DNA from 3 places in the Bradyrhizobium sp. USDA 4461 genome. Region 1 is predicted to be linked to each of the others. Evidence: riboswitches for the same ligand, from Rfam matches in the RefSeq annotation. Region 1 holds a riboswitch; each other region holds the start of a gene.
What was found. A riboswitch is a leader RNA that binds a small molecule or an ion and turns the genes downstream of it on or off. The one in region 1 is predicted to bind glycine.
Positions count from the first base shown of each region.

Region 2: it holds a riboswitch for glycine, as region 1 does, so the genes downstream of both, ACVINW_RS07265 (L-serine ammonia-lyase) here and ACVINW_RS26465 (D-amino acid dehydrogenase) in region 1, are expected to answer to the same signal.
Region 3: it holds a riboswitch for glycine, as region 1 does, so the genes downstream of both, gcvT (glycine cleavage system aminomethyltransferase GcvT) here and ACVINW_RS26465 (D-amino acid dehydrogenase) in region 1, are expected to answer to the same signal.

Region 1 covers NZ_JBSRXM010000001.1:5,691,496-5,701,924, reverse strand. The annotation lists gene ACVINW_RS26515 (alpha/beta fold hydrolase) at 1-592, opposite strand, end outside; gene ACVINW_RS26510 (hypothetical protein) at 676-1,809, opposite strand; gene ACVINW_RS26505 (zinc-finger domain-containing protein) at 2,056-2,301, shown strand; gene ACVINW_RS26500 (FAD-dependent monooxygenase) at 2,309-3,511, shown strand; gene ACVINW_RS26495 (twin-arginine translocation pathway signal) at 3,553-3,984, opposite strand; tRNA gene ACVINW_RS26490 (tRNA-Leu) at 4,210-4,296, shown strand; gene ACVINW_RS26485 (PilZ domain-containing protein) at 4,371-4,658, opposite strand; gene ACVINW_RS26480 (hypothetical protein) at 4,940-5,218, shown strand; gene ACVINW_RS26475 (ABC transporter substrate-binding protein) at 5,280-6,896, opposite strand; gene ACVINW_RS26470 (M20/M25/M40 family metallo-hydrolase) at 7,163-8,293, shown strand; glycine riboswitch at 8,379-8,485, shown strand; glycine riboswitch at 8,489-8,604, shown strand; gene ACVINW_RS26465 (D-amino acid dehydrogenase) at 8,674-10,035, shown strand; gene ACVINW_RS26460 (ABC transporter permease) at 10,195-10,429, shown strand, end outside.
Region 2 covers NZ_JBSRXM010000001.1:1,529,871-1,540,299, reverse strand. The annotation lists gene ACVINW_RS07290 (cupin domain-containing protein) at 162-563, shown strand; gene ACVINW_RS07285 (flavin reductase family protein) at 622-1,728, shown strand; gene gcvA (transcriptional regulator GcvA) at 1,802-2,815, opposite strand; gene ACVINW_RS07275 (carboxymuconolactone decarboxylase family protein) at 3,041-3,376, opposite strand; gene glyA (serine hydroxymethyltransferase) at 3,394-4,680, opposite strand; gene ACVINW_RS07265 (L-serine ammonia-lyase) at 4,696-6,069, opposite strand; glycine riboswitch at 6,259-6,345, opposite strand; gene ACVINW_RS07260 (ABC transporter ATP-binding protein) at 7,035-7,769, shown strand; gene ACVINW_RS07255 (ABC transporter ATP-binding protein) at 7,766-8,479, shown strand; gene ACVINW_RS07250 (branched-chain amino acid ABC transporter permease) at 8,493-9,371, shown strand; gene ACVINW_RS07245 (branched-chain amino acid ABC transporter permease) at 9,374-10,384, shown strand; gene ACVINW_RS07240 (ABC transporter substrate-binding protein) at 10,401-10,429, shown strand, end outside.
Region 3 covers NZ_JBSRXM010000001.1:5,550,446-5,560,874, forward strand. The annotation lists gene gcvP (aminomethyl-transferring glycine dehydrogenase) at 1-2,404, opposite strand, end outside; gene gcvH (glycine cleavage system protein GcvH) at 2,561-2,926, opposite strand; gene gcvT (glycine cleavage system aminomethyltransferase GcvT) at 2,940-4,085, opposite strand; glycine riboswitch at 4,228-4,320, opposite strand; gene alaS (alanine--tRNA ligase) at 4,521-7,211, shown strand; gene ACVINW_RS25775 (cyclic nucleotide-gated ion channel) at 7,223-8,473, shown strand; gene ACVINW_RS25780 (DUF3455 domain-containing protein) at 8,470-8,970, opposite strand; gene ACVINW_RS25785 (NADP-dependent isocitrate dehydrogenase) at 9,008-10,222, opposite strand; gene ACVINW_RS25790 (alpha/beta hydrolase family protein) at 10,349-10,429, opposite strand, start outside.

The sequences.
Region 1 (10,429 bases):
CGATCAGCACCGGCACGCCGATCCCAGCGGCCTCCTCGCGCGTCATCAGCCGGCGCGAGCCGCGCAGGCAGGCCGCGAGCGCGCGGCGATCGGAACGGGTCTGATCGGCAAAGGCGCGAAAGGTGCGGCCGACCGGATCGGTGACATCATCGAGCGACGGCGCCTCCAGCGCCAGCGCGACGTTCTCGCCCGGACCGCCGCCCTCGATCAGCCCGATGCCGATGCCACCGAGGATCGCCGAGCGCACCCGATCGGAATGTTCGCGCGCCAGGATCGCTGTCATCCGCGAGCCCAGCGAATAGCCCATGATGTCGGCGCGCGCGATTCCGAGATGATCCATCAGCGCGATCACGTCGCTTGCCATGATCGCGATCTCGTACTGCGCGGCGTCGTAGAGCTTGGCGGACTCGCCGTGGCCGCGATTGTCGAGCGCGATGACGCGACGGCCGGCCTTGACGAGATCCGACACCCAGGTCGGATAGATCCAGTTGACGTTCTTGCTCGAGGCAAAGCCGTGCACGAGCACGATCGGTTCGCCTGCGCCTTCGTCGATATAGGCAATTTCAACATCGCCGTGGTGGAAACTCGGCATCATGCATTCCGTCGTTGCTTGGGATTGTTTCTTGGGATTGTTTCTTGAGATTTTCGATTGGCGATCGACAGGCGACCGCAACCCTACCCTTGGGCGGGCATACTCGCCAGCGTTGCCTGCGCAGCCATCTGCCGCTTCAGGCGCAACGCCTTGCTTCGTCTGAGCCACCACGCGGTGGTCCGCTCGGTGGTGGCCTTGATCGACGACAGCAAGCCGAACAGCGCAAGCAGCGCGCCGAACAGCCACATGGAGAGGTCGAATGCACCGGCCGCGAGCAGCAGCGCGCCGCGGCCGAGCAGCTTGATGATGGCGCGGGTCTGCCCACCCTTCACCTCGGCGATGCGGGCCGCGCGCGCGATCTCCTGTGGGTTCTCCGCGACCTTGAGCGTGTCCCGCGCCGCGCGAACCCCGGCCGCCTCACCAATGCGTCCAACATCCTTGGCGGTGCGCACCAGCGCGCCGGCCTTCTCGGCGCGGAATGCCGCGCGGATCGCGGTTGCAGTTTCCATCGGCCGCAGCACCGAGCCGGAGGCGACCGCCTCGCGCAGCGCCGGCTGGTCGACGACGTCGCGGGTCGAGCGACCGGCCCATGCGATCATGCCCTCGCTCAGCCGTCCGGCCTTACGCGTGTCCTTGACCAGCGTCAGCCCGGCGCGCAGCGGCGCAGCGCCGCCGACCGAGACATACGTCGCCGCGGTCACGGCGAGCCCGGCGGCCGCAAGGCCGAGCACCAGCTGGTCGGTGTCCTCGCCCATCACGAGGTGCTTGCCCTCGCGCACCACATCCCTGACGTCGCCGAACACGAACAGGTCGCCCGCGACGGTGCCGGACAGGCTTGCGACGTCGTCGGCATTGCCGGTCACGAGGCCGGTGGCGAATCCCTTGGCGAAATGCGTGGTGGATGATTGCTCGGCGCGCGCATCATCGACACGCTTGGTGAGTTCGTCACTGAGCGCGATGTTCTTGTCGCCCGCGAGCGCGACGAAGCTCACCGCAAGGTCAGCGTCGCCTGCGGCGAGTGCCGCCTCGATATTGTCCGAGATCAACGCCGGGTTGTTGCGCAGAACGGAATTGAGCCTGATGTCGGCAAGCGCCGCGGGATCGTCCCGCACAGCGAGCACGGTGCCGGCGTCACGGGCATGCGGCCAAATGGCTGCGCCGACGGCGGCGCTTGCCGCCAGGCCGACCACCGCGAAACTGAGGCGGACCCCGTTCATCCCGCTGAAAACCTCTAGTTTTATTCGCCTTGTTCAAGCCGCTTTGGACATAGTGTGCCGTTTTTGAGACACAACGGCTCCGACCAAAGAAGGGCTTCTCTGGGACGACAAGATTGTGTCGAATTTGCATGAGCAAATGAGCCATCGGGGCTCTAGGAATCAACCGTTCCCGCCAGTATGGTGCGCGGCATTTCGCGATGCCGCATGCTGTTTGCGTCTGCCCGTCGTTGCCATCAAGGTGAGAATATGTCCGACCACGTCGTCCCGCACTTCCATAACGATGCCGGTGTCTCGGTGATCGAGATCGGATCGCAGGAGTTCATGTGCGTGGGCGCCAATCCTCCGTTCGACCATCCGCACGTGTTCCTCGACCTCGGCAACGACAACGAGATCATCTGCCCGTACTGCTCGACGCTCTATCGCTTCGCGCCCGACCTCGCTGCCGGCGAAGCACGCCCGCCGGAATGCGTGCTGAAAGACAAAGTCGCCTGACCGGTCCGTGGCGCTGACGCGAACCGTCATCGTTGCCGGTGCCGGGATCGGAGGACTGACGGCGTCGCTGACCTTGGCGGCACAAGGCTTTCGCGTCGTGGTGCTGGAGAAGGCCGAGCGGCTCGAGGAAGCCGGCGCCGGCCTCCAGCTCTCTCCCAATGCCAGCCGCATCCTGGTCGAGCTCGGGCTCAAGGAACCGTTGGCGCGGCGCGCGGTCACGCCTGAATCCGTCACCATCCTGAGCGCGCGGGCCGGCGGCGAGATCGCCCGGATGCCGCTCGGCCAGGCGGCCGAGTTCCGCGCCGGCGCGCCCTATTGGGTGATCCACCGCGCCGATTTGCAGGCCGCGTTGCAGGCCGCCGTCAACGACCATCCCGATATCGAGCTGCGGCTCGGCTGCCAGTTCGAGGACGTGACCAAGCACGCCAAGGGCCTGACGGTCATGCAGCGCCGCGGCAATTCACGGCAGGAGGAATTGGCCGTCGCGCTGATCGGCGCCGACGGCATCTGGTCGTCGGTGCGCGGACATTTGTTTCCGGATGTACAACCGCAATTCTCCGGCCTGATCGCCTGGCGCGGCACGCTGGACGCAACCGCCCTGCCGCGTGAATACACCGCGCCGCGCGTGCAGCTGTGGATGGGGCCGGACGCCCATCTCGTCGCCTATCCGATCTCGGCCGGACGCCAGATCAATGTGGTCGCGATCGTGTCCGGCACCTGGAACCGGCCGGGCTGGAGTGCGCCCGGCGACATCAACGAGATCAAGCGCGCGTTCGCCACTGCGCGCTGGCCCGCCACGGCGCGGATGCTGATCGGCGCAGTCGACGGCTGGCGCAAATGGGCGCTGTTCACCCTGCCCCATATCGGCCGCTGGAGCGAAGGCGCGGTGACGCTGCTCGGCGACGCCGCGCATGCCATGTTGCCGTTTGCCGCCCAAGGCGCCGGCATGGCGATCGAGGATGCCGCCGTGCTCGCCAAGGCGCTGAGCGACAGCACCGGTGAGAACACCGGAAATATTTCCGCCGCGCTGAAGCGCTACGCGCAGATGCGGCGCGCGCGCGTGGCGAGGGTGCAGCGCATGGCTCGGCAGCAGGGCCGCATCTATCATTTGAGCGGAGCCGCGGCGATCGCGCGCGATCTCGCGATCCGCGCCATCGGACCGGAGCGCATGCTGGCGCGGCAGGACTGGATCTACGACTGGCGCGCCTGAGCGATCGTGCCCTGCGCGCCAACGCGCCCGAAGCGCCGATCTCAGTGGACGAGGCCGCGCGGTGCGCGAGGGCCCTTCGGCGCCGGCGTGGGGGCTACGGGCGCGGCCGGCGGGGTGTCCGGCGGGGCTTCGTGGCACTTGCCCTTGCGCCAGGCCTCTTCCGCAAGCTTCTGCTGGGAGTGGATCGAGATCAGCTCGTTGCGATAGACCATCTCCGAGACCACGGTACCGCCGACGCCGGTCTCCGCCTTGGCCATCAGCCTTTCCTGCTCCGTCGCACGGGACTTGAGGCCCGTGCGCTCGGCCTCGAGCTGCTTGCAGTCATACAGTTCGTATTTGGCGGGATCGGCAAATGCCGACGGCACATTGTCGCCGATCTGCGCGCAGCCGGAAACCGCCGCGGCCGAGACGAGCAGCGTAACGATGGCTGCCGCGCGCAACGGATTTGGGCGGCTTGGGAAACGAACGGACATTCGGCTTTCTTAGTCGGACAGTGTTGAGATTGCCTAAAGCAGCCACCGGTGTCCGGATTGAGGCTCAATCGCGGCGGCGCGCTGCTTATCCCAATGCGGCGCGGCCGACGCAAATGGAATCGCAGGCCGCAAGCTTAAGCCTTTGAAAGCTCACCTGTTAGCACCGGATAATGACAATTCCACTCCGCGCCCAAACGCGCTAGAAATCCGCGCGCCTGGCGCAACGCGGACGTGGCGGAACTGGTAGACGCAAGGGACTTAAAATCCCTCGATGGCAACGTCGTGTGGGTTCGAGTCCCACCGCCCGCACCAGCCTTCGCTCGCTTCGCGAGCTGCGGCTTGGCAAGCCCGGCAACTTCTTCGTCAGCGATGGCTGCCCGCCAGCATCAATCAAACCCCAGTCCGATCCGCCGCTCCTTCTTCCACATCACCCGGCAGCTGTGGCGCTCGCCGTCGATGGCGAGGACGAAGCGATCGGGAAACCACAGCGGCGAGTTGACCTCGATGCAAGCACCTTGAGGCGAGAGATTGCGGACCGTGCAGGGGATCGCCTCGCTGCCGAATTCGATCGCCCCCGACTTGAGGACGCGGCGACGCGAGCCGGCACGCCGCTCGTCGGTTGGCATTGGCTGGTGCGCGTTGGCTGGTGCGGGCCTGGTGGGGTCGTCGGCCATGAACCGGTCGGGGGTACGTACACAGACTGTCACGTTACGGCGCAATACTGACGAGAACCTTAAGGCGCGTCCAGCAGAGCTGGCATGCCAATGCTGTGGCCAAACCGCCTGCGCAGGCACATGCGGTATTGCGATGCTCGCATCACCTCATCGTGTTGTCCGATTGTGGCGGGGTTCACACGCCGCGATCGCCACGGGGTGTAGCCTTCGCGCATTGGAAATTCCGGCCGCGCATGTCGTGGCCGCGGCATTTCGACATCAATTTTGCCCGGAGATCGGCGATGGCGATTGCAAAGGCGCGCGATCATGGCGCCTCCAATCTCGAACACGGTGACGACGCGGCCCATTGCAGCAACGGGCTCAATGTACAGCAATTCCGTGACGCAACGCCCGACGAGCGCGCGATCTACCGGCGATGGATTCGCGGCGTGATCATGGTGTACGGATTGCTGGCACTTGCCGCGGGGGCCGCAGTCTGGATCAACGGCGCCGGCACCGGGCAGACGCAGCTCACCAGCTTGTCCAGTCCGAGCGGCGTGAGATCAGGCCACGCCAATTAGCTGTCGCAAAGAAAAATGGCCGGGACGAGCCCCGGCCATTTGTTTTGCGTCGAGCCGAGGCTTACTCGGACTTGTCGATGTTCCAGAAGATCGGCGTTGCCGGGCCGTCGAGCACGCCGGTCAGCGACTTCCGCCAGGCGCTCGGTCCCTGATACTGGCCGAGCGGAATGTAGATGACCTGCTCGTAGGCTTCCTTCTGAATATCGGCCGCGATCTTCTTCTGCTCGTCGAGCGAAGACGCGCGAACGAAGGCATCCTTCAGCTTCTCGATCTTGGCGTCCTCGGCCCAGCCGAACCAGCCGCCATTCTTGCCCTGCCCGCCAATCGAGAGATTGGCGATCGGGTTGGAGACGTCGGCGCTGACCCAGTTGGTGAAGAACATGTTCCAGCCGCCCTCCTTCGGCGGCTTCTGGCTGGCGCGGCGGGTCACGACAGTCTGCCAGTCGGTCGCTTGCAGGTCGACTTTGAAGCCGGCGTCGCGCAGCTGCTGGGCGACGACAATCGGCTGCGCCTTGAGCGTGGTGACGTCGCCGGGCGCCATGATGACGACGGGCGTGCCGTCATAGCCCGACTCGGCGAGCGCCTTCTTGGCCGCCGCCATGTCGCCGCCCTTCAACAACGTCTCGCCGCCGACATCGGTCGCGAACGGAGTATCACAGATGAAGAACGCGACGCAGGTCTTGTAATATTTGGGATTGCCGATCAGCGCGTCGAGCACCTGCTTCTGGTTGATCGCCAACAGTGCCGCCTGGCGAACCTTGATGTTGTCGAAGGGCGGGTAGAGGAAGTTCATGCGGCCCAGCGTCTGGAAACCGGCCTTGTTCAGCGTATCGATCTTGATGTCCTTGTCGGCTTCCAGGACCGATAGCGTGTCAAGCGACGGGTTCTCCAGGAAATCAATATCGCCGGACTGCAGCGCATTCATCGCGGTCTGGGCGTCGGCCATCGTGACCCACTCGACGCGGTCGACCTTCACCACCTTGCCGCCCGCGGTCCAGCTTGCCGGCTCCTTACGCGGCACGTAATCCTTGTTCTTGACGTAGACCGCCTTCACGCCCGGCTGGAATTCAGCCTGCACGAACTTGAAAGGGCCCGAACCGATCTGCTCCGGAATCGGCTTGTCCGGCGGCGTTTCGGCCAGCCGCTTCGGCATCATGAACGCGACGCGCGACGACGGCTTGCCGATCGACTCCAGCACGAGGCCGTAGGGTTCCTTCAGCTTCAGCGTGATCGTCTTTGCGTCGGTGGCTTCGATGCTCGCCGTGAAGTCCATCAGCTTCTGGCCCATGCCGTCGACCTTGGCCCAGCGCTTCAGCGAAGCGACGCAGTCTTCGGCCGTCACCGGCGCTCCATCGTGCCACTTCAGGCCGTCGCGCAGCGTGAACGTGTAGGTGAGCTTGTCGGAGACCTTCCAGTCCGCCATCTGCGGCTGGATCTTGAAGTTGGCATCCGTCGCCAGCAGCGTGTCGTAGATCATGTAGCCGTGGTCGCGCGTGATATAGGCTGTGGTTAGAATCGGATCGATGACGCGCAGGTCCGAATGCATCACCGCGGTGATGGTCTTGTCCGCGGCCATCGCCTGCGGCGCAAACGACAATTCCTGCGGTGCGAATGACAGCGCAAGCGCCGACAACGCAGCCGCGAGCGTGCGGCGTTTCCAACGCGAGATAGGGAACATGCAAATCTCTCCTGACGTGTAACTGGTCAAAGCCGGCTTATTCGTTATGCATGCGGTCCGTTATTTAGGCGAACTAACATGCTGTATGGCTTGTGAAATCGAGACTTGCACCAAGCGCCAAGCGCGTCAATCGGTTTCGATCCGGATCGGACGTACACAAACGAATGAGGCCGCGGGCCGGATTTTGGCTTTACAAAATCGTCGGCGGAGATTTTCGTGAGCGCCGCGCGATGCCGGCGCCGTCAGAACAACAAGAGAGAACAACGATGAACCCCGCCAATCTCCCCTTTGACTCCGAAGCGATGCTGCAGGGCCTGCGCAGCTGGGTGGAATGCGAGAGCCCGACCTGGGACGCGGCTGCGGTCGAGCGCATGCTCGATCTCGCCGCGCGCGAGATGGCGGTCATGGGTGCGACGATCGAACGCATCGCCGGACGCCAGGGCTTTGCCGGCTGCGTCCGCGCCCGCTTTCCGCATCCGAAGCAGGGTCAGCCCGGCATCCTGATATCAGGCCATCTCGACACCGTGCACCCGGTCGGCACCATTGAGAAGCTCAAATGGCGCCGCGAAGGCAACAAATGCTTCGGGCCCGGCATCTTCGACATGAAGGGCGGCAACTATCTGTCGATCGAGGCCATCAGGCAATTGGCCCGCGCGTCCTTCACGACGCCGTTGCCGATCACCGTGCTGTTCACACCCGATGAAGAGGTCGGCACACCGTCGACGCGCGACATCATCGAGGCGGAAGCCGCGCGCAACAAATATGTGCTGGTGCCGGAGCCCGGCCGGCCGAACAACGGTGTCGTCACCGGCCGCTACGCGATCGCGCGCTTCAATCTGGAAGCCACCGGCAAGCCGAGCCATGCCGGCGCGACGCTGTCCTCCGGCCGCTCCGCGATCCGCGAAATGGCCCGTCAAATCATCGCCATCGACGGCATGACCACCGAGGACTGCACCTTCTCGGTCGGCATCGTGCATGGCGGCCAGTGGGTCAATTGCGTCGCCACGACCTGCACCGGCGAAGCGCTCAGCATGGCCAAGCGGCAGGCCGATCTCGATCGCGGCGTCGAACGCATGCTGGCGCTGTCCGGCACCGCCAACGACGTAACCTTCAAGGTGACGCGCGGCGTCACGCGCCCGGTGTGGGAGCCGGATGCCGGCACCATGGCTCTATACGAAAAGGCAAAGGGCCTTGCGGCCGGGATGGGCCTCGATCTTCCGCACGGCAGCGCCGGCGGTGGATCGGACGGCAACTTCACCGGTGCGATGGGCATCCCCACGCTCGATGGTCTCGGCGTTCGCGGCGCCGATGCACATACGCTCAACGAGCATATCGAGGTCGACAGCCTGGCCGAGCGCGGCCGCCTGATGGCGGCGCTGCTGGCGACGCTGGACTGATTGCACTGCACAACACGTTGGCACTGCCGGATCGAAATTTAGCCTTGTCCAATTTTAAGGCTTCGCCTACGGTCCGGCCGTCCAACGCGACGATGCGGGAGAGATCGAGGCGACAACATTCGTGTTGTCAGCTTCGGCGCCGATGGAGCAACCGCCCCGGAAACTCTCAGGCAAAAGGACTGTATCGTCAGGACGATCTGGAGAGAGACGGACATGGCCGCAGATCAAGGGCCGTGACGTCCACCGAAGGGGATAGTTCGCGTCCGGGCCCCGGCCCGGTGCGGATCAAGCTCTCAGGTACCGTGACAGATGGGGCGTCGAAACACCCGGTTTCACCGGTGGTTCGGCGACTCTAACAACACGGGAGCCTGAAGACCATCATGCCTCACATTGCGATCATTGGCGCCGGCATCACCGGCGTGACGACGGCCTATGCCCTGCTCGAACGCGGCTACAAGGTGACTGTGCTCGACAGGCATCGCTACGCCGCGATGGAAACCTCATTCGCCAATGGCGGACAGTTGTCCGCCAGCAACGCCGAAGTCTGGAACAGCGCGGCGACCATTCTCAAGGGGCTGCGCTGGATGCTGAGAAGCGACGCGCCGCTCTTGATGAACCCGAAGCCGAGCTGGCACAAATATTCCTGGATCGGCGAGTTCGTCGGTGGCATCGCGCGCTATCGCAGCAACACCATCGAGACCACGCGGCTCGCCATCGAAGCGCGCAAGCATCTGTTCTCGATCGCCGAGCGCGAGAACATCGCCTTCGATCTCGAACGCCGCGGCATCCTGCACGTCTATCACGACAAGGCCGGCTTCGAGGCAGGCCTGCGGGTCAACACCTTGCTGCAGCAAGGCGGGCTCGACCGCCGGCCGGTGACACCGGACGAGATCCGCAGCATCGAACCCGCGCTGCAAACCGCCTGCTATGGTGGCTTCTTCACGCCGTCCGACGCCACCGGCGATATCCACAAGTTCACGCGCGGCCTCGCCGAGGCTTGTGCGCGGCGCGGCGCGAGCTTCATCCATGAGGCCGACGTCGACACGGTCGCGCGCGGCGACGACGGCTTCCGCATCGGCTGGAACGAAACCGCGTCGCACGATGCCGAGCCCGCGACGCGGCACGAATTGCAGGCCGACGGCCTCGTGATTTGCGCGGGCGTGGCGAGCCGCCGCTTCGCGGGCTTACTCAACGACCGCGTCAACGTCTATCCGGTGAAGGGCTATTCGATCACGGTGCAGCTCGATGCGCCGCAAAGCCGGGACGCCGCGCCGACCGTCAGTCTGCTCGACGAAGCCGCCAAGATCGTCACCAGCAGGCTCGGCGCCGACCGCTTCCGCATTGCCGGCACCGCCGAGTTCAACGGCTTCAACCGCGATATCAGGGCCGACCGCATCCAGCCGCTGGTGGATTGGGTGCGCCATCATTTCCCCGGGGTCGATACATCCAAAGTCGTGCCGTGGGCGGGGCTGCGTCCGATGATGCCGAACATGATGCCGGTGGTGCGCGCCGGCCGGATTCCAGGCGTGTTCTACAACACCGGCCACGGTCATCTCGGCTGGACGCTATCCGCCGCGACCGCGCAGATGGTCGCAGGCGCGATCGACGACTGGCGCGATCTCGATACGCCGCCGATGGCGCCGGCGTTCGGTCGCGGGCTCGACGATGTACCTGCCAATGCTCGCAAGGCTGAAATCAATCCACCTTCCAGTGGACTGCTTCGCACGTCATCGGAGGACTAATCACACCAGCAGGACCGACTAGCTGCACCGCAAAAACCGCAGCACCGATGGCACGGGACTTGCTCAACTTCTACCCTGTGTTTGCTACCATCTGTGCTACGGTCCGGTGTGCAACGGTCCCGCTGGGGACTTCATCGACCACAACCCAACGGATCCAATTTGCTCGGATATCTGCTTCGCCGCATCCTCGCCGCCATTCCCGTGATGGGCGTGGTGGCCCTGTTCGTGTTCCTGCTGCTGCGGCTGACGCCGGGCGACCCCGCCGCCATCCTCGCCGGCGACAATGCGACGCCGGAACAGCTTGAACGCATCCGGACCTCGCTCGGTCTCAACGAGCCGATCTACATCCAGTTCTACACCTGGGTCGCGAAGCTGCTGCATGGCGACCTCGGCG
Region 2 (10,429 bases), 4.2 Mb from region 1:
AGTTCTGCGCATACAAATGTGAAAATGCTTCATCGCAACGATCAGTATTGTTCGTTGGCAATACCGCGCGATGAGTTGTAGTTCGCAGTCAGGCTTCTGCGCGGCACGCCGCCGCTCTTCTCGCCAGCGACCGAAAATGGAAACAAGATAAGGAGAACTCAATGAACTCCCGATTCGAGACCAAAGAACCAACGATTGGCGGATCAGTGTATGTCAAGCCGGGAACGATCGATTGGAAGCCGTCTCAATTCGAGGGCATTCAGATCAAGGTGCTTTACGAGCGGCCCGAGGCTGGAGAGCTGACTTGTCTCCTCAAGTGGGAACCTGGCGCGCGGCTACCGTTTCACCAGCACCCGGAGCTCGAGCAAAGCTTTGTGCTCGAAGGGTCATTCTACGATCACGACGGCATTTGTCGCGCCGGAGAGTATGTATGGCGCCAGCCCGGCTCATACCACGAGACGCGAAGCGATGAGGGCTGCATTCTGCTTGCGGTGTACAGAAAGCCGAACGTGTTCGGTAACACAGCCGGGTTCGGTGTCGAAGCCAAGACTGAGGCGAAGTAGCGGCCTCACCGCTACCGGCTGAGTCAGGAACGATCAGTCTGGAGGGGGCTTTCGCTGCATGAGCAGCGAAGGTGCCTCTAAGGAAGCCGCAGAAAGTCTTCGCCGGAAAGCCTCACGTTGGCGCATGACCAAACGCAACTACAAAATCATTCGTAAGGTCGAGGAAACTCCGAACATTCTTTCGATTTACTTCGCCGCCGAGGATGACACGGCGCTCGCGCCGTTTCGCAGCGGCCAGCAGCTTGTCGTTGACGTCCCCGGAATCGGGGAGCGAGAATACCTTTTGTCAGCTTTCTCGGCCAAGCCGAAGAGCTATCGAATTACGATCGCTCATGATGGCCGGCCGACCGTGCCAGATACATACGCGCCGGACTACTGGTACCACCAAGTGGATCGTGGGGGCGTGGTGCGGGCTGACGGACCTACAGGAAGCTTCCAGGTACCTGAGCGTCTGGATCGTCCCATCGTCGTTGTCGCTTCGGGTATAGGTGAATCGTTCATTGCGGCAGTTGCGGAAGAGCTCGCCGTCCGGGCGCCGCGTCACCGCGCCAGCTTTTTCTACTCCACCATCAATTCGAATACGTTCGGCCTGAAGACCAAAGTTGAGTCGCTCAGGTCGGAGCTTAGCAATAGCCATTGGCGGAGCTGCTTCCTTGAACCGCTCGCAGACGATCGGCAAGGACGGGATTTCGATCTTTGCGGACCTATGAGTGCTTCCCTCATAGCGGACGCGCTTTCTGATCAAGGGAGTGATGTTTTTGTCTGCGGGCCGACGGAGTTCGCCAATTGGGCGGAAACCGAGCTAGCCTCGAATATGCGTGGCGTAAACTCGATACAGATTCAACGGCTCGGAGAGGCCTGTATTCCGCGGCCGATTGTGCCGGAAGGAAATGCTATTGACGCACCGACAGCTTGCTACGTTCGGTTCACGCGCTCCGGGATAACCGCAATCTGGACGAAGGAGCAGGGCACTTTGCTCGACTTGGCGGAAACGGTCGGCCTGGACGTGCCGTACTCGTGTCGAACGGGTGCGTGCGGTACATGTGCCCAGAAAGTCGCTGCTGGTGAGGTGATGCCTATCCGCAAGACCCACGCAGAAACGTCGAGCAAAGAGCAACTTCTGTGCTCATGCATTCCTCTTACCGACCTCGAAATTGAGCTCTAATTCATCTCGGGGTGCTGACGAAGCGTGTAAAGGCGCGCGACGAAATGCTTACAGTGGCGAAGTGAGCCGATTTCTAGCGGTGAGAAGTCGCCGTCTGCGAGATATTAGCTCTCTTGGCTGTGCGCGCGCGATGCTTTGGCCGCCGCGATACATCACGGGAAGATTCATTGCTGAAGGCGACTCTGGTCTTGCTTTCATCTTCGTCACTGGGCCTGAGCTGTCCCAACATCCAGTCTCGGAAGATCGCGATACTCTTCAATTTTCGGCTTTCCGCACGCCATACCATAAAATAAGAGTACTCATCCGATATCGCGCAATCGAAGAGGCGGACCAGGCGTCCCGAGCGAAGATCGTCGGCAACCAAGGTGCCCCTGGCAAGCGCGATGCCATGCCCTTCCGCTGCAGCCTCGAGCAGAAGAGCGGCGTCGGTGTACGATGTACCATGATGAGGTTCCCGTATATCCGCGCCAGCGGCGTTGAACCACGCTTCCCAGGGTTGGTGTGGATTGAGCAAGAGGTCTGCCTGCGCTAGCTCGGGCAGGGATCTGGGGTAGTCTCCGTCCCGGTAATTCGGGCTGCAGACAGGAAAAACGAGCTCGCCGATCAATCTCTCTTGTTGCACGCCCGGCCAGCCTCCTGGACCATAGCGGATCGCCAGATCGACGCCGTCTGACGCGAGGTTGGCAAGTTCGGTTGTTGTCCGAAGTGCCAATTGAATGCCAGGGTGATGAGTGTGGAACGAACCAATTCGGGGGATCAGCCATCGCGATGCAAATGCCGGCAGCAGGCTGATGGTCAGAACATCCGATCGGGCACGTTGCGCGCTTCCTTCGAACGCGCGTTCTAGTAATCGGAGTCCTTGGCGGATTTGGGTAACAAGTACCTGCCCGCGCTCGGTCAGCACCATCTGCCTACCTTGTCGCTGAAACAGCTTCGTGCGCAGTTGCGCTTCAAGCGCCCTGATCTGATGGCTGATCGCTCCATGGGTAATGTGAAGCTCCGCCGCAGCGCGGGTAAAGCTGAGATGACGAGCCGCAGCTTCGAACCCGCGCAGCAACTGCAGTGGCGGTATGTGCGAAGATGTCATGCTGGCTCCGGTCGTCTTGTCAATGACTTCAGATCATACGGTATGCCCTTACTCCCGCTGAAGATTACGCAGGCATCCCGGCCCCGGCAATTGGTATTTTACGGTAAGCGATCATGATCTGCCCGAGGGTCGAACGGCCGGTCGGCGCCGCCGCTCATTTTCCGCGGTCTTCCCGCTGACCAGGCAAAGCGTAGTTGCTCGTGTCCCGCTTTTGCAGCCGAGACGCTATGACTTCAGTTCATCGAAAGCTGCAAGCGCCTTGCCCGCATAAACCGTAGCGGGGCCGCCGCCCATTTCGACCGAGACGGCGATTGCTTCGACAAGCTCTTCCCTAGTCGCGCCGTGCTTGATTGCGCTCTGCACGTGGAAGACGATGCAACCCTCGCATTTCACACTGATCGAAATGGCGACGGCCATGAGCTCCTTGATTTTGGCAGGCAGAACGCCGTTCTTGTTGGCGGCAAGCATGACACTCTGGAAAGCCTGCATGACCTGCGGCGCAGCCTTGTAAAGAGTTGTCGCCTGGTCGCGGAGCTCTTCTGATAACTTTTTCGCGTCCATTGTACCGTTCTCCTTCATCAGACCGGCGGTTGAGCTGCATGCGGATAAATTGGAAATGCCTGACTGAGTTCGCGCACACGTTTGGCAATCGACGTCTCTCCGACCAAGCCCAGCGGATCTCTCGCGGCAATCTTTAGGGTTTTCAGGATCAATGATCCGATTTCCCGGAACTCCCTTTCCTTGAAACCCCGCGTGGTGACGGCGGGCGAGCCCAATCGGATACCCGAGGTGATAGCCGGCTTTTGTGGATCAAAAGGGATTCCATTTTTGTTGCAAGTCAAGCCGACATGGCCAAGCGCCAGTTCGGCGGCCTTGCCCGTCACTCCAAGCGGGCGCAGGTCGACCAGAACGACATGGCTGTCGGTGCCGCCGGAAACGATCGCGAGACCGCCCTCGGCGAGCGAGGCGGCAAGGACCCGCGCGTTGGCAATCGTTTGCTTCGCATACGCCGTGAACGACGGCTGAAGCGCCTCTCCGAACGCCACGGCTTTTGCGGCTATGACGTGCATCAGTGGACCGCCTTGGGATCCTGGAAAGACTGCCGAATTCAGCTTCTTCGCGAGGTCCTCGTCGTTGGTCAGAATGAGCCCGCCGCGTGGTCCGCGCAATGTCTTATGCGTCGTCGAAGTCACGACATGCGCATGGGGAACCGGGCTCGGATAGGAATTGGCAGCAACAAGTCCAGCAACGTGAGCCATATCGACCATCAGTTTCGCGCCAATTTCGTCGGCGATCGTCCGAAACTGTGCGAAGTCAATCTCACGAGGATAGGCCGAACCGCCCGCAACAATTAGCTTTGGCCGATGTTGATGCGCCAGGCTGCGGACTTCATCCATATCGATCAGGTGGTCCGTCTCGCGTACCCCGTAGGGGATCGCCCGAAACCACTTGCCTGAGATCGTGACGGCGGCACCGTGCGTAAGATGACCTCCATGCGCTAGAGAAAGGCCCATGAAGGTGTCCCCGGGCTCCAGAAGCGCCAGGAATGCAGCAAGGTTTGCTTGTGCTCCGGAGTGAGGTTGCACGTTGGCAAATCCTGCGCCGAAAAGTGCCTTCGCCCGTTCAATCGCAAGGAGCTCGACTTCGTCAACAAACTCGCAGCCTCCATAGTACCGGCGTGCGGGATATCCTTCAGCATACTTGTTGGTTAGCACGGATCCCTGAGCTGCGAGGACCGCTTCTGACACGATATTTTCGGATGCAATCAGCTCGATTTGACTCTGCTGACGATGCAGCTCTCGATCGATGGACGCGAACACGGGATCACCGAAACCCCGTCGCGTCATTTCCAAGACATTATCCATGGCTTCTTCCTTTGTTCAGCACTCGGGGACGTTAACGGCGAGGCCGCCTCGAGATGTCTCTCTGTACTTGTCGTGCATGTCGGCTCCGGTCTGGCGCATCGTCTCGATGACATGATCAAGCGACACCTTGTGGGTGCCATCGCCGGCGAGAGCCAGCAATGCTGCATTGATCGACTTGATTGCGCCGAATGCGTTGCGTTCGATGCACGGGATCTGAACGAGCCCCGCGACCGGGTCGCAGGTCATGCCGAGATGATGCTCCATTGCAATTTCAGCGGCATTTTCGATCTGTTCGTTGGTGCCACCGAGGGCGGCGGCGAGTCCTGCAGCCGCCATCGCGGCGGCGGAGCCGACCTCGCCCTGACAACCAACCTCCGCACCTGAGATGGAAGCGTTGTGCTTGATGATGCTGCCGATCGCGGTCGCAGTGAGAAGGAATGTGCGCATGCCATCCACATCGGATCCGTCGCAGAAGTCACGGTAGTATCTGAGAACGGCGGGTAACACGCCGGCGGCGCCATTCGTCGGTGCCGTGACGACCCGACCACCGGAAGCGTTCTCCTCATTCACGGCAATGGCAAAGGCGGACACGTACTCGAACGCTTCGCTTGGGGAGTGTTGGTTAGCCAGCGCAGCAGAGCGAAGTCTCTGAAAGAGCTTCTTTGCGCGCCGCGGGACCTTCAAACTGCCGGGCAGCTCGCCATCCCGATCGAGGCCTCGGTCGACACACGCCATCATCACCTGGATTAGGGTGTCGAGCAGCTGAACGGTGGAAGGCTCGTCCCGGCGTGCCAATTCGTTGATGAACGCAACGTCAGCTATGGCGCAGACATTGGCGCGGCATATCGCCAGGAGCTCATCCGCCGACCGATAATCGAAGCCGAATGCAAAGGTCTGCACCTTTGATGCGCCGCTGTCTCCGTCGCGCTCGATAAATCCCCCTCCGACGGAGTACCAGACCTCTGACGCGATGATTTCGCGGCCTTTATCGAAGGCTTGCAGCAACAGCGCATTGGGATGACGGTCGTAGACCGTTTGCTTGTCAAAGACGAGGTCGCGTGCTTCGACGAATTCGATTGCGGTATCATTGGGAAGAACAATGCTGCCACTCGATCGTATCTCAGCCAAGATCGAGTCGGTCTCATCCGGCTCCAACTGGTCCGGCAAGTGTCCGGAGAGCCCCAGCAAGACCGCAACGTCCGTTCGATGGCCTTTGCCAGTCCAGGCAAGCGATCCGAAGGCGGTAACGGCTATTCTGCTGGTCCTTTGTTGCCGCTCTGCGCCTAGGCCTCTCACGAAAGAGGACGCGATCTTCATCGGTCCGATTGTATGTGAGGAAGACGGACCGATCCCAACTTTGAACAAGTCGCCCAACCCAATGGGCAACATGGTTTGCTTGCCGCGTTGCGCAGCCCGCTCGAGTAGGGTGGTTATTGATGTTTTTAACGCAGACATCGACATGGAGCACCTCTAGCCATCGATTCAAATCGATTGAGCTGTTTGAAGCGCCCCATCTGTCTTTTTGGCCTGAGAGTGTTATCCCTTCGGCGGATGCTGACCGCATCACTTTCCAGATGTAGATCCGACACGGTCCTTTTGCCTGAGAGTTTCCGGGGCGGTTGCTCCTTCGGCGCCGGGTACCCGGCCTCTCCCGTGGTCAGATAAACTTAGTTACTACCGTATAGCTCCAAACACTGATGATGGGAAAATAGCTGCCAAGTGGGCTGTATCGCAGTCGCCTGGATCGAGCAAGGGCGGGCCGTTCTGTCGTGCGTGAAAACGGTTCACCGCTTGGTCGAATACTGTTCGTTTGCGTTCCCCGTAGGCAAATACTTAGTTTGCCGAGCCTCTCATCGGTGAAGCAACACGTCAAGCGGGCGGCGATGTTGCGCACGATGGTTTTCGTCCGGACTTCGATGCGAGTCCCGGTCCTCGTTGGCAATCAGATAGACCCGAAGAATTGAACTAGCAGGCTGCTCAATGACCTGCAGATCTGAAAAGCGTTGAAACGTCGTGTGCGGCTGCCAATGATCATGATTTGCGATGTCTGCCCCGCGTGCTCCGTGACGCTGCTTCGATTTGGCAGTCGCGGAAGTCCGGTTCGTTTGCTCCGGGCAATGCGGCGCATGGCTGCAGAGCGTTTGGTTCAGTTCGGCAAACGCTTTCCAAGCTGACGCGACCCTTCGCCGCCGCTTCACGAAACTACTGATGATATGTCGCATCAAGATCGATAGGGGAGTCGTGTGTTCGAGTTGAATAGTCGAGATGGCATCGCCGAAGTCGGGAAAGAAGAAGTGTCCCGATCAGCAGACCAATCACGCTCCTCATTTCTCGTGATCCAGGACGTCAGCGTCATGTTCGGCGGCGTTATTGCGCTCAATGGCGTGTCGTTCGACATGCGTCATGGACAGATCCTCGGTCTGATCGGGCCGAACGGCGCCGGCAAGACGACGCTGTTCAATTGCCTGTCGCGGCTCTACCAGCCGTCGTCCGGCGACATCCTGATGGAAGGCAAGAGCATCCTGTCGCGGCCGCCGCACCGGATCGCCGAGATCGGCATCGGCCGCACCTTCCAGAACGTCGCATTGTTTCCCAACCTGTCCGTGATCGACAACGTCCGCGTCGGCGCGCATGCCCGCACCTCGAGCGACATCGTCAGCGACTCGCTGCGTCTCGCCTGGGTCCGCCGCGGCGAGAACGACATGAACAAGAAGGTGCACGACATCCTCGGCTATCTCGATCTCGAGGACGTCGCCCACACCGTCGTCTCGGGACTTCCGTTCGGCACCCAGAAGCGCGTCGAGCTGGCGCGGGCCCTGGCGGCGGATCCGAAGATCCTGCTGCTCGACGAGCCGGCCGGCGGCCTCAATCACGAGGAAGTCTATGTGCTCGGCGATTTGATCCGCAAAATCCGCGACGACCGTAAAATTACGGTGCTGCTGGTCGAGCATCACATGGGTCTCGTGATGTCGATCGCCGACCACGTCGTCGCGCTCAATTTCGGCCGCAAGCTGGCCGAAGGCACGCCGGCCCAGGTCCAGGCCGACCCCGACGTCATCAAGGCCTATCTGGGGAGCAAGGACCAATGACCGCGATGCTCAACGTCAAGGACCTGCGCGCCTATTACGGCCAGGTCCAGGCCCTGCACGGCCTCAGCTTCTCGCTCAACGAGGGCTCGCTGACCACCCTGCTCGGCGCCAACGGCGCCGGCAAGACCACCACGCTGCGGGCGATCTGCAACATGGTGCGCTCGACCGGCGCGATCGAGTTCGAGGGCAAGCCGATCGGCACGCGCTCGACCGAGAACGTGGTCCGGCTCGGCATCGCCCATGTGCCGCAGGGCCGCGGCACCTTCACCAACATGACGGTGGAGGAGAATTTGCAGCTCGGCGCCATCAGCCGCTCCGACACCAAGGCGATCGGCTCCGACATCGAGCGGATGTACGACCATTTCCCGGTGCTGAAGCAGCGCTACACCCAGCAGGCCGGCACGCTGTCCGGCGGCGAGCAGCAGATGCTGGCGGTGGCGCGCGCGCTGATGCTGCGGCCGCGCCTGATGCTGCTCGACGAGCCGTCGTTCGGCCTCGCGCCGCTGATCGTGCGCGACCTGTTCCGCATCCTCGGCAAGATCAATCGCGAGGAAAAGGTGACCATCCTGGTGGTCGAGCAGAACGCGCAGCTCGCGCTCGAGCTCGCCGACCAGGCCTATGTGATCGAAACCGGACGGATCGTGATGTCGGGCAATGCCAAGGACATCGCGAACAACGAAGACGTCCGCAAATCCTATCTCGGCTACTGAGGGAGCTGGCACAATGGAGCTTTTTGCCAACCAGGTCCTGGCCGGCATCGCCACCGGCGCGATCTATGCCTGCATGGCGCTCGCCGTGGTGATGATCTACCAGGCCATCGACCATCTGAATTTCGCCCAGGGCGAAATGGCGATGTTCTCGACCTTCGTGTCCTGGCAGCTGATGCAGTGGGGCGTGCCGTATTGGGGCGCCTTCGTACTCACCGTCGCCTTCTCGTTCGTCGCCGGCATCGTCATCGAGCGGCTGCTGTTCAAGCCGCTCGCCAAGGCTCCGATCCTGACCAACGTCGCCGGTTTCATCGCGCTCTATGCGATCATCAACTCGGTCGCCGGCCTGATCTGGGACTTCACCATCAAGCAGTATCCGACGCCGTTCGGCTCCTCGCCGTTCCTCGGCAGCCAGCTGATCTCGACCCACCAGGCCGGGATGATCGGCATCACGCTGCTGATGCTGCTCCTGCTGTTCTTCTTCTTCCGCTTCACCCGGGTCGGTCTTGCGATGCGCGCCGCCGCCTCGCTGCCGGAATCGGCCCGCCTGGTCGGCATCAACACCTCGTGGATGATCGCGCTGGGCTGGGGCATGGCATCGGCGATCGGCTCGATCGCCGGCATGATGATCGCCCCGGTCGTGTTCCTCGAGCCCAACATGATGCTCGGCGTGCTGATCTACGGATTTGCCGCGGCCGTGCTCGGCGGCCTGTCGAGCCCGTTCGGCGCCGTGATGGGCGGCTTCCTGGTCGGCATCTTCGAGAACCTGGTCGGCACCTACATCCCCGGCGTCGGCAATGAGCTGAAACTTCCGATCGCGCTTGCGCTGATCATCGTCGTCCTGGTCGTCAAACCGGCAGGCCTGTTCGGCCGCGCCATCGTGAAGCGAGTTTGATCATGAGCGCCGCTGAAGAAATCGTCACAGAAGCCCCTGCCGTCGAGGCCGTGCCCAAGCGCGCCATGACGCTCGGCTATGGCACCTCGCTCGTCGTGCTTGCCGCGCTGGTCCTGATCCCGCTGTTCGTGAAGAACTTCATCATCTTCCAGATGACGATGCTTCTGATCTACGCGCTGGCGGTGATGGCGCTCAACATCCTGACCGGCGGAAGCGGCCAGTTCTCGCTCGGCCAGAGCGCGTTCTACGCCGTCGGCGCCTATACCTCGGCGATCCTGATGGAGCATGCGGGCATGAACTATGCCCTCACGCTGCCGATCGCCGGCATCGTCTGCTTCGGCTTCGGCTTCCTGTTCGGCCAGCCGGCGCTGCGGCTCAGCGGCGTCTATCTGGCGCTCGCGACCTTCGCGCTCGCCACCGCAATGCCGCAGCTGCTCAAGCTTGGCTATTTCGAGCATTGGACCGGCGGCGTGCAGGGCCTCGTCGTCACCAAGCCGGATGCGCCGTTCGGCCTGCCGCTGTCGCAGGATATGTGGCTCTACTACTTCACCCTGGCGGTCTCGATCGCGATCTACATCGCCTCGGTCAACCTGCTGCGCTCGCGTTCGGGGCGCGCCTTCATGGCGATCCGCGACAACGAGATCGCGGCCTCCGCGTTGGGCGTCGACGTCGCGCTGTACAAGACGCTGGCGTTCGGCGTCTCGGCCGGCATCACCGGCGTCGCCGGCGGTCTCGGCGCCATCGCGGTGCAGTTCGTGGCACCCGACGGCTACACGATCCAGCTCGCGATCTCGCTGTTCCTCGGCATGGTGGTCGGCGGCGTCGGCTGGCTGCCCGGCTCGATCGTAGGCTCCGCCTTCATCATCTTCGTGCCCAACATCGCGGAGGGCATCTCGAAGGGCCTTTCCGGCGCGGTGTTCGGCGTGCTGCTGTTCCTGTTCGTATTCCTGGCGCCGAACGGCACACGCGACTTGCTCAATATGATCCGAAGATCTGTCGGGAAAAAATGGTGAGAATGGAGGAGAAAACATGCATTTGAAGTTTCAACGGAGCATTTG
Region 3 (10,429 bases), 140 kb from region 1:
CGCGCTCGTTGCGATACAGCACCGGAAAGTGCGGCTGCAGCCGTGCGGCGATGTAATTGGCGTTGAGGATCGCGACCTCGGTGGCGCGGGTGAGACCTTCGCCGCCCATCATCAGGATGTAGATGTAGGAGATGGTCAGGATCGACGCCGAGCCGAACGGCGCGGCTGACACCGGGCCGATGGCGTGCGCATTTGCGCCGTCGGTTGCGGGATGACCCGGTAGATAGGGCGCGAGATGCGCCTTGACGCCGATCGGGCCCATGCCGGGGCCGCCGCCGCCATGCGGGATGCAGAAGGTCTTGTGCAGGTTGAGATGACTGACATCGGCGCCGTAATCGCCGGGCCGCGACAGCCCGACCTGCGCATTCATGTTGGCGCCGTCGAGATAAACCTGACCGCCATGCGCATGCACGATGTCGCAGATCTCGCGGATATGCTCCTCGAACACGCCGTGGGTCGACGGATAGGTGATCATCACGGCGGCGAGATTGGCCGAATGCTTCTCCGCCTTGGCGCGGAGGTCATTGACGTCGACGTCGCCGCGCGCGTCGCACGCCACCACCACGACATCCATGCCGACCATCGCGGCCGAGGCCGGATTGGTGCCGTGCGCGGAGGAGGGGATCAAGCACACCTTGCGGTGCGGCTCGCCGCGCGCGAGGTGATAGCCCCGGATCGCCAGCAACCCGGCATATTCGCCCTGCGCCCCGGAGTTCGGCTGCAACGACACCGCGTCATAGCCGGTGATGTCGCACAGCCACTGCTCCAGCCGCTTGAACAGCGCGTGATAGCCCTTGGCCTGATCCGCGGGCGCGAACGGATGCAGATTGCCGAACGCCGGCCAGGTCAGCGGGATCATCTCGGTGGTGGCGTTGAGCTTCATCGTGCACGAGCCAAGCGGGATCATCGCGCGGTCGAGCGCGAGGTCGCGATCGCTGAGCTTGCGCATGTAGCGCAGCAGTTCGGTCTCCGAGCGATGCGTGTTGAACACCGGGTGGGTGAGGAAGGCGCTGGTGCGCCGCAGCTCCTTCGGCAGCGCCTCGTGCGCCGCCGCTTCGATTTCGGCAAAGCTGAGCTTGCCGCCGAACACGCGCCACACCGCCTCGACGGTCTCCGGCGTCGTGGTCTCGTCGAGCGCGATGCCGAGCGTGGTCGTACCGATGCGCAGATTGATCCGCTCCGCCTGCGCGCGGGCGACGATCTCGATCTGCCTGGCACCGGCCTCGATCGTTACGGTGTCGAAGAACGCCTCGCTGGTCGGCGTAAAGCCGAGCTTGCGCAGGCCTGCGGCCAGCACGGTGGCGCGCCGATGCACGCCGCGAGCGATATGGGTCAGGCCCTCGGGGCCGTGATAGACCGCATACATCGAGGCGATCACGGCGAGCAGCACCTGCGCCGTGCAGATGTTGGAGGTCGCCTTCTCGCGGCGGATATGCTGCTCGCGGGTTTGCAGCGCCAGGCGATAGGCGGGTAGCCCGCGCGAATCCACTGACAGCCCGACGATGCGGCCGGGCAGCGAGCGCTTCAGCGTGTCGCGCACCGCCATGTAGGCGGCGTGCGGTCCGCCATAGCCCATCGGCACGCCGAACCGCTGCGCCGAGCCGATCGCGATGTCGGCGCCGAGCTCGCCGGGCGAGGTCAGCAGCGTCAGCGACAGCAGGTCGGCGGCGACGATCGCCAGCGCGCCCTTGGCGCGCAGCGATGCGATCGCAGGCCGGAGGTCGCGTACCGCGCCCGACGTTCCCGGATATTGCAACAGCGCGCCGAGCACGTCGGCCTTGTCGAGCTCGGTGAGGGGATCGCCGACGACCAGCGCCCAGCCCAAGGGGGCCGCGCGCGTGCGCATCACCGCGAGCGTCTGCGGATGCACCTCCTTGTCGACGAAGAACACCTTTGCTTTCACCTGCGAATGGCGCTCGGCGAGCGCCATCGCTTCAGCGGCGGCGGTCGCCTCGTCGAGCAGCGAGGCGTTGGCGACGTCGAGCCCGGTGAGGTCGCAGATCATGGTCTGGTAGTTGAACAGCGCTTCCAGCCGGCCCTGGCTGATCTCCGGCTGATACGGCGTATAGGCGGTGTACCAGGCCGGGTTCTCCAGGATGTTGCGCTGGATCACCGCCGGCAGGATGGTGCCGGAATAGCCCTGGCCGATCAGCGACGTGAACACCTGGTTCTGCGCGGCGAGCTCGCTCATATGCGCGAGCGCCTCGGTCTCGCTCAGCGCGCGGCCGAGATCGAGCGGCGCCTTCTGGCGGATCGACGCCGGCAGCGTCTCGTTCATCAGCGCTTGCAGGCTCGCGGCGCCCACCGTCTCCAGCATTGCGTTGACGTCGCGCGGTGACGGTCCGATGTGGCGGCGGACGAAATCGGTGACGGCTTCGTTGATCGGCTTGAAGGGCGCGTTCATGACGGGGTCCTCGTTGTCAGCCGTCATACCCCGCAAAAGCGGGGTATCCAGTACGCCGGGACAGCAGTGGTTAAGCTGAAGGGCCGCGGCGTACTGGGTCGCCCGATCAAGTCGGGCGATGACAGGGAGTGTGTGGTCGCAATCTGCTTCATTCTCTCAGGCGGTGTGCGCGGCGTAGGCGGCTTCATCCATCAGGCCGCCGAGCTCGCCCTTGTCTGATATCTTCAGCTTGAAGAACCAGGCCTTGCCGCCGGCATCCGAATTGACCAGCGCGGGATCGGCCGTGAGCGCCTCGTTGACCTCGACCACTTCGCCGGTGATCGGCGCATAGACGTCGGAGGCGGCCTTGACGGATTCGACGACGGCGGCGGCCTCGGCCTTTTTCAGGCTGCGGCCGATCTTGGGCAGTTCGACGAACACCACGTCGCCGAGCTGCGATTGCGCATAATCGGTAATCCCGATCGTGGCGACATCGCCCTCGATGCGGAGCCATTCGTGGTCGGACGTGTACAGCGTCGTCATGGGGATCGATCCTTCAGCGTTTGTAGGTATTGGGGATGAAGGGCGTTGCGGCGACTTTCAGCGGCAGCCGCTGGCCGCGCACTTCGGCGAAAACGGTGGTGCCGAGCGCGGAGAGGGCGGTCGGCAGATAGCCCATCGCAACCGGCGCATTGAGGCTCGGGCCGAAGCCGCCCGAGGTCACCTTGCCGATCTGCTCGGTCGAGCTGGCGTCGGCAAACAGCGCGGCGCCTTCGCGCACCGGCGCACGGCCATCGGGCCTTAAGCCGACGCGGCGGCGGGTGGCGCCATCAGCGAATTGCGCGAGGATCTTGTCGGCGCCGGGAAAGCCGCCGGCGCGGGCGCCGCCGCTGCGGCGGACCTTCTGCACCGACCATTCCAGCGCGCCTTCGACCGGCGTGGTGGTGGTGTCGATATCGTGACCGTAGAGGCAGAGCCCGGCTTCGAGCCGCAGGCTGTCGCGCGCGCCGAGCCCGATCGGCAGCACGTCGGGATTGTCGAGCAGCGCGGTGACCAGGGCTTCCGCCTTGTCCGCGGGTACTGAAATCTCAAAGCCGTCCTCGCCGGTGTAACCGGAGCGCGAGACGAAGCAGTCGATCTCGGCGACGCGGCGCGGGCCGGCGTCCATGAATTTCATCGAACTGACATCTAGACAAAGCTTTGCCAGTGCCGCTTCCGCTTTCGGCCCCTGCAGCGCGATCAGCGCGCGGTCGGCCAGCGACACGATCTCGCAGCTGTCGGAAAGATTCGCTCGCAGATGCGCCTCGTCCGCGTCCTTGCAGGCGGCGTTGACCACCAGGAATAGATGATCGCCGAAATTCGCCACCATCAAATCGTCGAGCAGGCCGCCGTCCTTGTTGGTGAATTGCGCGTAGCGCTGCCGTCCCGGCGCGATGCCGACGATGTCCTGCGGCACCAGTTTTTCCAGCGCGAGCGCCGCGTCTGCGATCTTGCCGGATTTGGCCTTCAGCACGAGCTGTCCCATGTGGGACACGTCGAACAGACCGGCGTCCTTGCGGGTGTGCAAATGCTCCCTCAGCACGCCGGCCGTGTATTGCACCGGCATGTCATAGCCGGCGAACGGCACCATCTTGGCGCCGCGCGCCAGATGCAGCGCGTGCAGCGGGGTCTGTTTCAGCGGGGAAGTTTCGCGCACAAGCATCACAGGGCCCTCGCGGTTCCCGCCGGGGACCTATTTCCCCTTGAGAAACCTGCAGAAAGCCCCATCTGTCGCTGTGCCTGAGAGTATTATCCCGTCGGCGGACGCAATCGGGGAGAACCCCAGCGCCTCTTTCCAGATGTCAGACGTCACGCGGTCCTTTTGCCTGAGAGTTTCCGGGGCGGTTGCTCCTTCGGCGCCGGCCCAGGACAGGGCCAGTCTCTCCCGACGTGACTACTTACAGGTAGGACCAAAACACGGCCCCGCCAAGGCTGTCAACGCACCCGGACGACTATCAACGGGCTTTGTGCTGTTGCGGCAAGCCCATGATCCGGCTGCACAGTTTCTGGACACCGCAGCTGGCAATGTCTAAAAGCGTTCGGCCGGAAAATGACGCCTTTTTGCGGCTGGCCGGCCCCTTTTTCCGATTGGATGAACATGAGCAGCGTCAACGACATCAGGTCGACATTTCTGAACTTCTTCAAGGCGAACGGCCACGAGATCGTGGCCTCGTCGCCGCTGGTGCCGCGCAACGACCCGACCCTGATGTTCACCAATGCCGGCATGGTGCAGTTCAAGAACGTCTTCACCGGCGTCGAGAAGCGCGGCTATCAGCGCGCCACGACGTCGCAGAAATGCGTGCGCGCCGGCGGCAAGCATAACGACCTCGACAATGTCGGCTACACCGCGCGCCATCTCACCTTCTTCGAGATGCTCGGCAACTTCTCGTTCGGCGACTACTTCAAGGAGCGCGCGATCGAGCTCGCCTGGAATCTGATCACCAGGGATTTCGGGCTGAAGAAGGACAAGCTGCTGGTCACGGTCTACCACACCGACGACGAGGCGGCCGGCTACTGGAAGAAGATCGCGGGCTTCTCGGACGACCGCATCATCCGCATCCCGACCTCGGACAATTTCTGGGCGATGGGCGATACCGGTCCCTGCGGTCCGTGCTCCGAGATCTTCATCGATCGCGGCGAGCACATCTGGGGCGGACCTCCGGGTAGCCCCGAGGAGGACGGCGATCGCTTCCTCGAGTTCTGGAATCTGGTGTTCATGCAATACGAGCAGGTGACGAAGGAGGAGCGCGTGGCGCTGCCGCGCCCCTCGATCGACACCGGCATGGGCCTCGAGCGCATGGCCTGCATCCTGCAGGGCGTCGAGAGCGTGTTCGAGACCGATCTGTTCCGCCATCTGATCGACGCAGCCTCGTCGGCGCTCGGCCATGAGCCGAACGCGCAGAACGTCGCGTCGTATCGCGTCATCGCCGACCATCTGCGCTCGTCGGCGTTCCTGATCGCCGACGGCGTGCTGCCGTCGAATGAGGGCCGCGGCTACGTGCTGCGCCGGATCATGCGCCGTGCGATGCGCCACGCGCAGCTCCTGGGCGCGAGCGAGCCGCTGATGCATCGCCTGGTCTGGGCGCTGGTCCGCGAGATGGGCCAGGCCTATCCGGACCTGGTGCGCGCGGAAAAGCTGATCGAGGAGACGCTGCAGCTCGAAGAGACCCGATTTCGCAAGACGCTGGTGCGCGGACTGTCGATCCTCGACGAGAAGAGCGCCGGCCTGAAGAAGGGCGACATGTTCGACGGCGACACCGCGTTCACGCTGTACGATACCTATGGTTTCCCGCTCGACCTGACGCAGGACGCGCTGAAGTCGCGCGGCATCAGCGTCGACCAGGCGGCGTTCACCGACGCGATGGAGCGCCAGCGCGAGAAGGCGCGCGCCTCCTGGGCCGGCTCCGGCGAGGCGGCGACCGAGACCATCTGGTTCCCGCTGCGCGAGAAGCTCGGCGCTACCGAATTCCTCGGCTATGAGACCGAGAGCGCGGAAGGCGTGGTGACGGCGCTGGTCAAGGACGGTGCCGAGGTCGATGGCCTCAAGGCCGGCGAGAGCGGCGCGATCGTGCTGAACCAGACCCCGTTCTATGCGGAGTCCGGCGGTCAGGTCGGCGACATCGGCGTGCTCACCGGCGAGGGCGTCAAGTTCCGCGTCACCGACATGCAGAAGAAGGCCGGCGATCTGTTCGTGCATGTCGGCACGGTGGAGCAGGGCACGCTGAAGGCCGGCACCGCGCTGCAGCTCGAGGTCGACCACGCGCGCCGCTCGGCGATCCGCGCCAACCATTCGGCGACCCATCTGTTGCATGAGGCGCTGCGCCAGGTGCTCGGCGATCACATCGCCCAGCGCGGCTCGCTGGTCGCGCCCGATCGCCTGCGCTTCGATTTCGTGCATCCGAAGCCGATCACGCCGGAAGAGCTCGCCTGCGTCGAGGACATCGCCAACGAGGTCGTGCTCGAGAATGACGAGGTGACGACCCGCGTGATGGCCGTCGACGACGCCCGCGAGGCCGGTGCGCGCGCGCTGTTTGGCGAGAAATACGGCGATGAAGTCCGCGTCGTCTCGATGGGCAAGAGCGCCCGCGAGCACGGTCAGAACGCGCTCGGCTGGTCGGTCGAGCTCTGCGGCGGCACCCATGTCCGCCGCACCGGCGACATCGGCCTGATCTCGGTGACCAGCGAGAGCGCGGTCGCCTCCGGCGTGCGCCGCATCGAGGCGCTGACCGGACGTCACGCGCGCAAGCACGCCAACGACACCATGGCGCTGGCGAAGAGCGCGGCGGCCGAGCTGCGCACCTCGATCGAGGACGTCCCGGCGCGCATCACGGCCCTGATGGAAGAGCGCAAGAAGCTCGAGCGCGACCTGTCGGATGCCAGGAAGAAGCTCGCGATGGGCGGCGGTAGCGGTGCGTCGAACGGCGCGGCGTCCGGTGTCCGCGAGGTCGGCAACGTCAAGCTGCTGGCGCGTGCGGTCGAGGGCGTCGAGACCAAGGATCTGAAGAGCCTGGTCGACGACGGCAAAAAGCAAATCGGCTCGGGCGTCGTCGCGATCGTCGGCGTCACCGAGGACGGCAAGGCCGGCATCGTGGTCGGCGTCACCGCCGACTTGACCTCGCGCTTCAACGCGGTCGAGCTGGTCCGCAAGGGCTCCGAGGTGCTCGGCGGCAAGGGCGGCGGCGGCCGGCCCGACATGGCGCAGGCCGGCGGTCCCGACGGCGCCAAGGCCGATGCCGCGCTGTCGGCGATCGAACAGGCCATGACTCAACAGGCATCGGCCGGCGCCTGACGGAGAGGCTGATCGTGGCGACGGCTCCGCTCAAGCCTACGATCAGCGATCCCCGGCTGCGCGACCGTCTTTACGAGTTGCTTGAACGCGATGACCTGCCGCATTCCGGCGGTTCGCGGTTTGCCGGGATCATCGTCGCCATCATCGCGGTCGACGTGCTGGCGGCGATCCTGGTCTCGGTGCCCGAGATCGACGCGCAGTTCGGCTGGGCGCTCGCCTCGATCGAGATCGCGGCGGTGGCGGCCTTCGCGCTGGAATATGCCGCCCGGCTCTGGAGCGTGGTCGGCCACTCCCTGCGCGACATGACGGCGTTGCAGGCACGGCGCGAATACGCCTTCTCGGCGCTCGGCATGATCGACCTGCTCGCCTTCCTGCCGTCGGCCATTGCGCTCGCGATCGGCGACAGGACCGCGCTGGTGCTGTTCGGCATGCTGCCGTTTCTCAAGCTGGTGCGCTATTCGACCGCGATGCGCTCGCTGCTGGCGGCGCTGCATGCGGAGCGGCGCACGCTGTTCGGCTGCGTCGTGATCCTGACCGGGGCGGTGCTGCTGTTCGCCTCGCTGCTCTATGCCATCGAGCACAAGGTGCAGCCGGACAAGTTCGGCACCATGCCGCAGGCGATGTGGTGGGCAATCGTGACGCTCGGCACCGTCGGGTATGGCGACGTCGTTCCGGTGACGCCGCTCGGGCGGATCGTCACCGTGGTTGCGATCGTGGTCGGCTTTGCGATGATCGCGCTGCCGGTCGCGATCATCTCGACCGCGTTCGCCGACGAGGTCCGGCGCCGCGACTTCGTCGTGACCTGGGGCATGCTGGCGCGGGTGCCGCTGTTCTCGCATCTCAATGCCGCCGATATCGCCGACATCATGCGGCTGTTGCGGTCGCAGACCATCGAGGCCGGAGAGGTGCTGGTGCGGCGCGGCGATGCAGCCTCATCGATGTATTTCATCACCGCGGGCGAGGTCGAGATCGACCTGCCGAGTCAGCGGGTGCGCCTTGCCGACGGCACGTTCTTCGGCGAGATCGCGCTGCTGCGCAGGACCAATCGCTCCGGCACGGTGACGGCGACGCGCAAGACCAAGCTCCTGTTGCTCGATGCGCAGGACTTCCACGCCCTGATCGAGCGCATGCCGGCACTCTCCGCCCATGTCCGCGAGACCGCGGAAGCGCGGCTTGCCGATCCGCTCGCGGCTGGTGGCGACTTGGCGGCCGCGGAGATCGCGCAAGCGCCGCGCGAGACCGACGGCGGGATCCGGGATTAGTCGCGGCGCAGGAACACGTAGTCGGCAGAATACGCCGCGCTCTTCAGCGCGCCGGCCTTGTCGCAGGCGCCGCTGAGTTCGCCGCCCGAGGTGTTGATCCGCTGCACGGTGGCGACGCTGGAGAACAGGCCATTGCCGCGGTGGGCGATCACCTCGAGCTTCAGCCAGGGGATATCCGCAGCCGTTGCGCCAGGTGCGCTGCCGGCGGTGCGGGCGGTCACTGCGCTGCCGTCGACATGCTCCCAATTCGGGCCCGCATAGTGCCGGCCGACCGTGCGGCCATCGGCGATCAGGGTCGCGACCGGCTCGCGGAACGACCAGGCGAGCTTGCCGCCGGTGACCGGCTTGCACTCATAGAGCTGCGCGCCCTCGGCATGGACGGTGAGGACCGGAGATTCGCCGGGCGCCGCGACGGCGTCGGGCAGCGGATCGGCGGCGAGGGCCGCCGATCCTGATAGCAGGATAGATGCGAGCGCCGCGGCTCTGACAAGGGCCATGATCTGCGCTCGCTGCTGTCGTCCGGGGACGGCGGGCTTAGCCCGCCATGGCCTTCACGAGGTTGTCGGACACCTTGTCGAGGAATCCAGTGGTCGAGAGCCAGCGCTGATCGGCGCCGACCAGGAGCGCGAGGTCCTTGGTCATGTAGCCCTCCTCGACGGTCGCGACGCAGACCTTCTCCAGGGTGGTGGCGAACTTCGCCAGTTCCGGATTGTTGTCGAGCTTGGCGCGATGGGCAAGGCCACGGGTCCAGGCGAAGATCGACGCGATCGAGTTGGTCGAGGTCTCCTTGCCCTTCTGGTGCTCGCGGTAGTGGCGGGTCACGGTGCCGTGGGCGGCTTCGGCTTCCACCGTCTTGCCGTCCGGGGTGAGCAGCACCGAGGTCATCAGGCCGAGCGAGCCGTAGCCCTGGGCCACGGTGTCGGACTGCACGTCGCCGTCATAGTTCTTACAGGCCCAGACATAGCCGCCGGACCATTTCAGCGCCGAGGCCACCATGTCGTCGATCAGGCGGTGCTCGTAAGTCAGGCCCTTGGCCTCGAATTCCTTCTTGAACTCGCGGTCGTAGATGTCCTGGAAGATGTCCTTGAAGCGGCCGTCATAGACCTTCAGAATCGTGTTCTTGGTCGAGAGGTAGACCGGGTAGTTGCGCAGCAGGCCGTAGTTCAGCGAGGCGCGGGCGAAATCGATGATCGAGTCGTCGAGATTGTACATCTCCATCGCGACGCCGGCGCCGGGCGCCTTGAACACTTCGCGCTCGATCACGGTGCCGTCCTCGCCGACGAATTTCAGCGACAGCGTGCCCTTGCCCGGGAATTTGATGTCGGTGGCGCGGTACTGGTCGCCATAGGCGTGGCGGCCGATGATGATCGGCTTGGTCCAGCCGGGCACCAGGCGCGGCACGTTCTTGCAGATGATCGGCTCGCGGAAGATCACGCCGCCGAGGATGTTGCGGATGGTGCCGTTCGGCGACTTCCACATCTGCTTCAGGCCGAACTCCTTCACCCGGGCCTCGTCGGGGGTGATGGTGGCGCATTTGACGCCGACGCCGACCTTCTTGATGGCCTCCGCCGCGTCGATGGTCACCTGGTCGTTGGTCTCATCGCGGTATTCCATGCCCAGATCGAAATACAGCAGTTCGACATCCAGGAACGGGTTGATCAGCTTGTCCTTGATGTACTGCCAGATGATCCGGGTCATCTCGTCGCCATCGAGCTCGACGACGGGATTGGATACCTTGATTTTTGCCATGACGGAGAGGCCCTCTTGGGAACAGCGCGCTTTTGACGGCGGGATGGTGGAATACGCCTGCGCTATAGCACCGCCCGGGGGCGGGCGGAAGCGGACCGGTTATGCACTTTAAGCCCATCTTTTAGCCTAAAATGCCGCCTGCGTGGCCGTCCCTGCGACGATGTACCAGGTCACGAACAGGCCCGCGATCAGGGCCCCCGGCAGGCT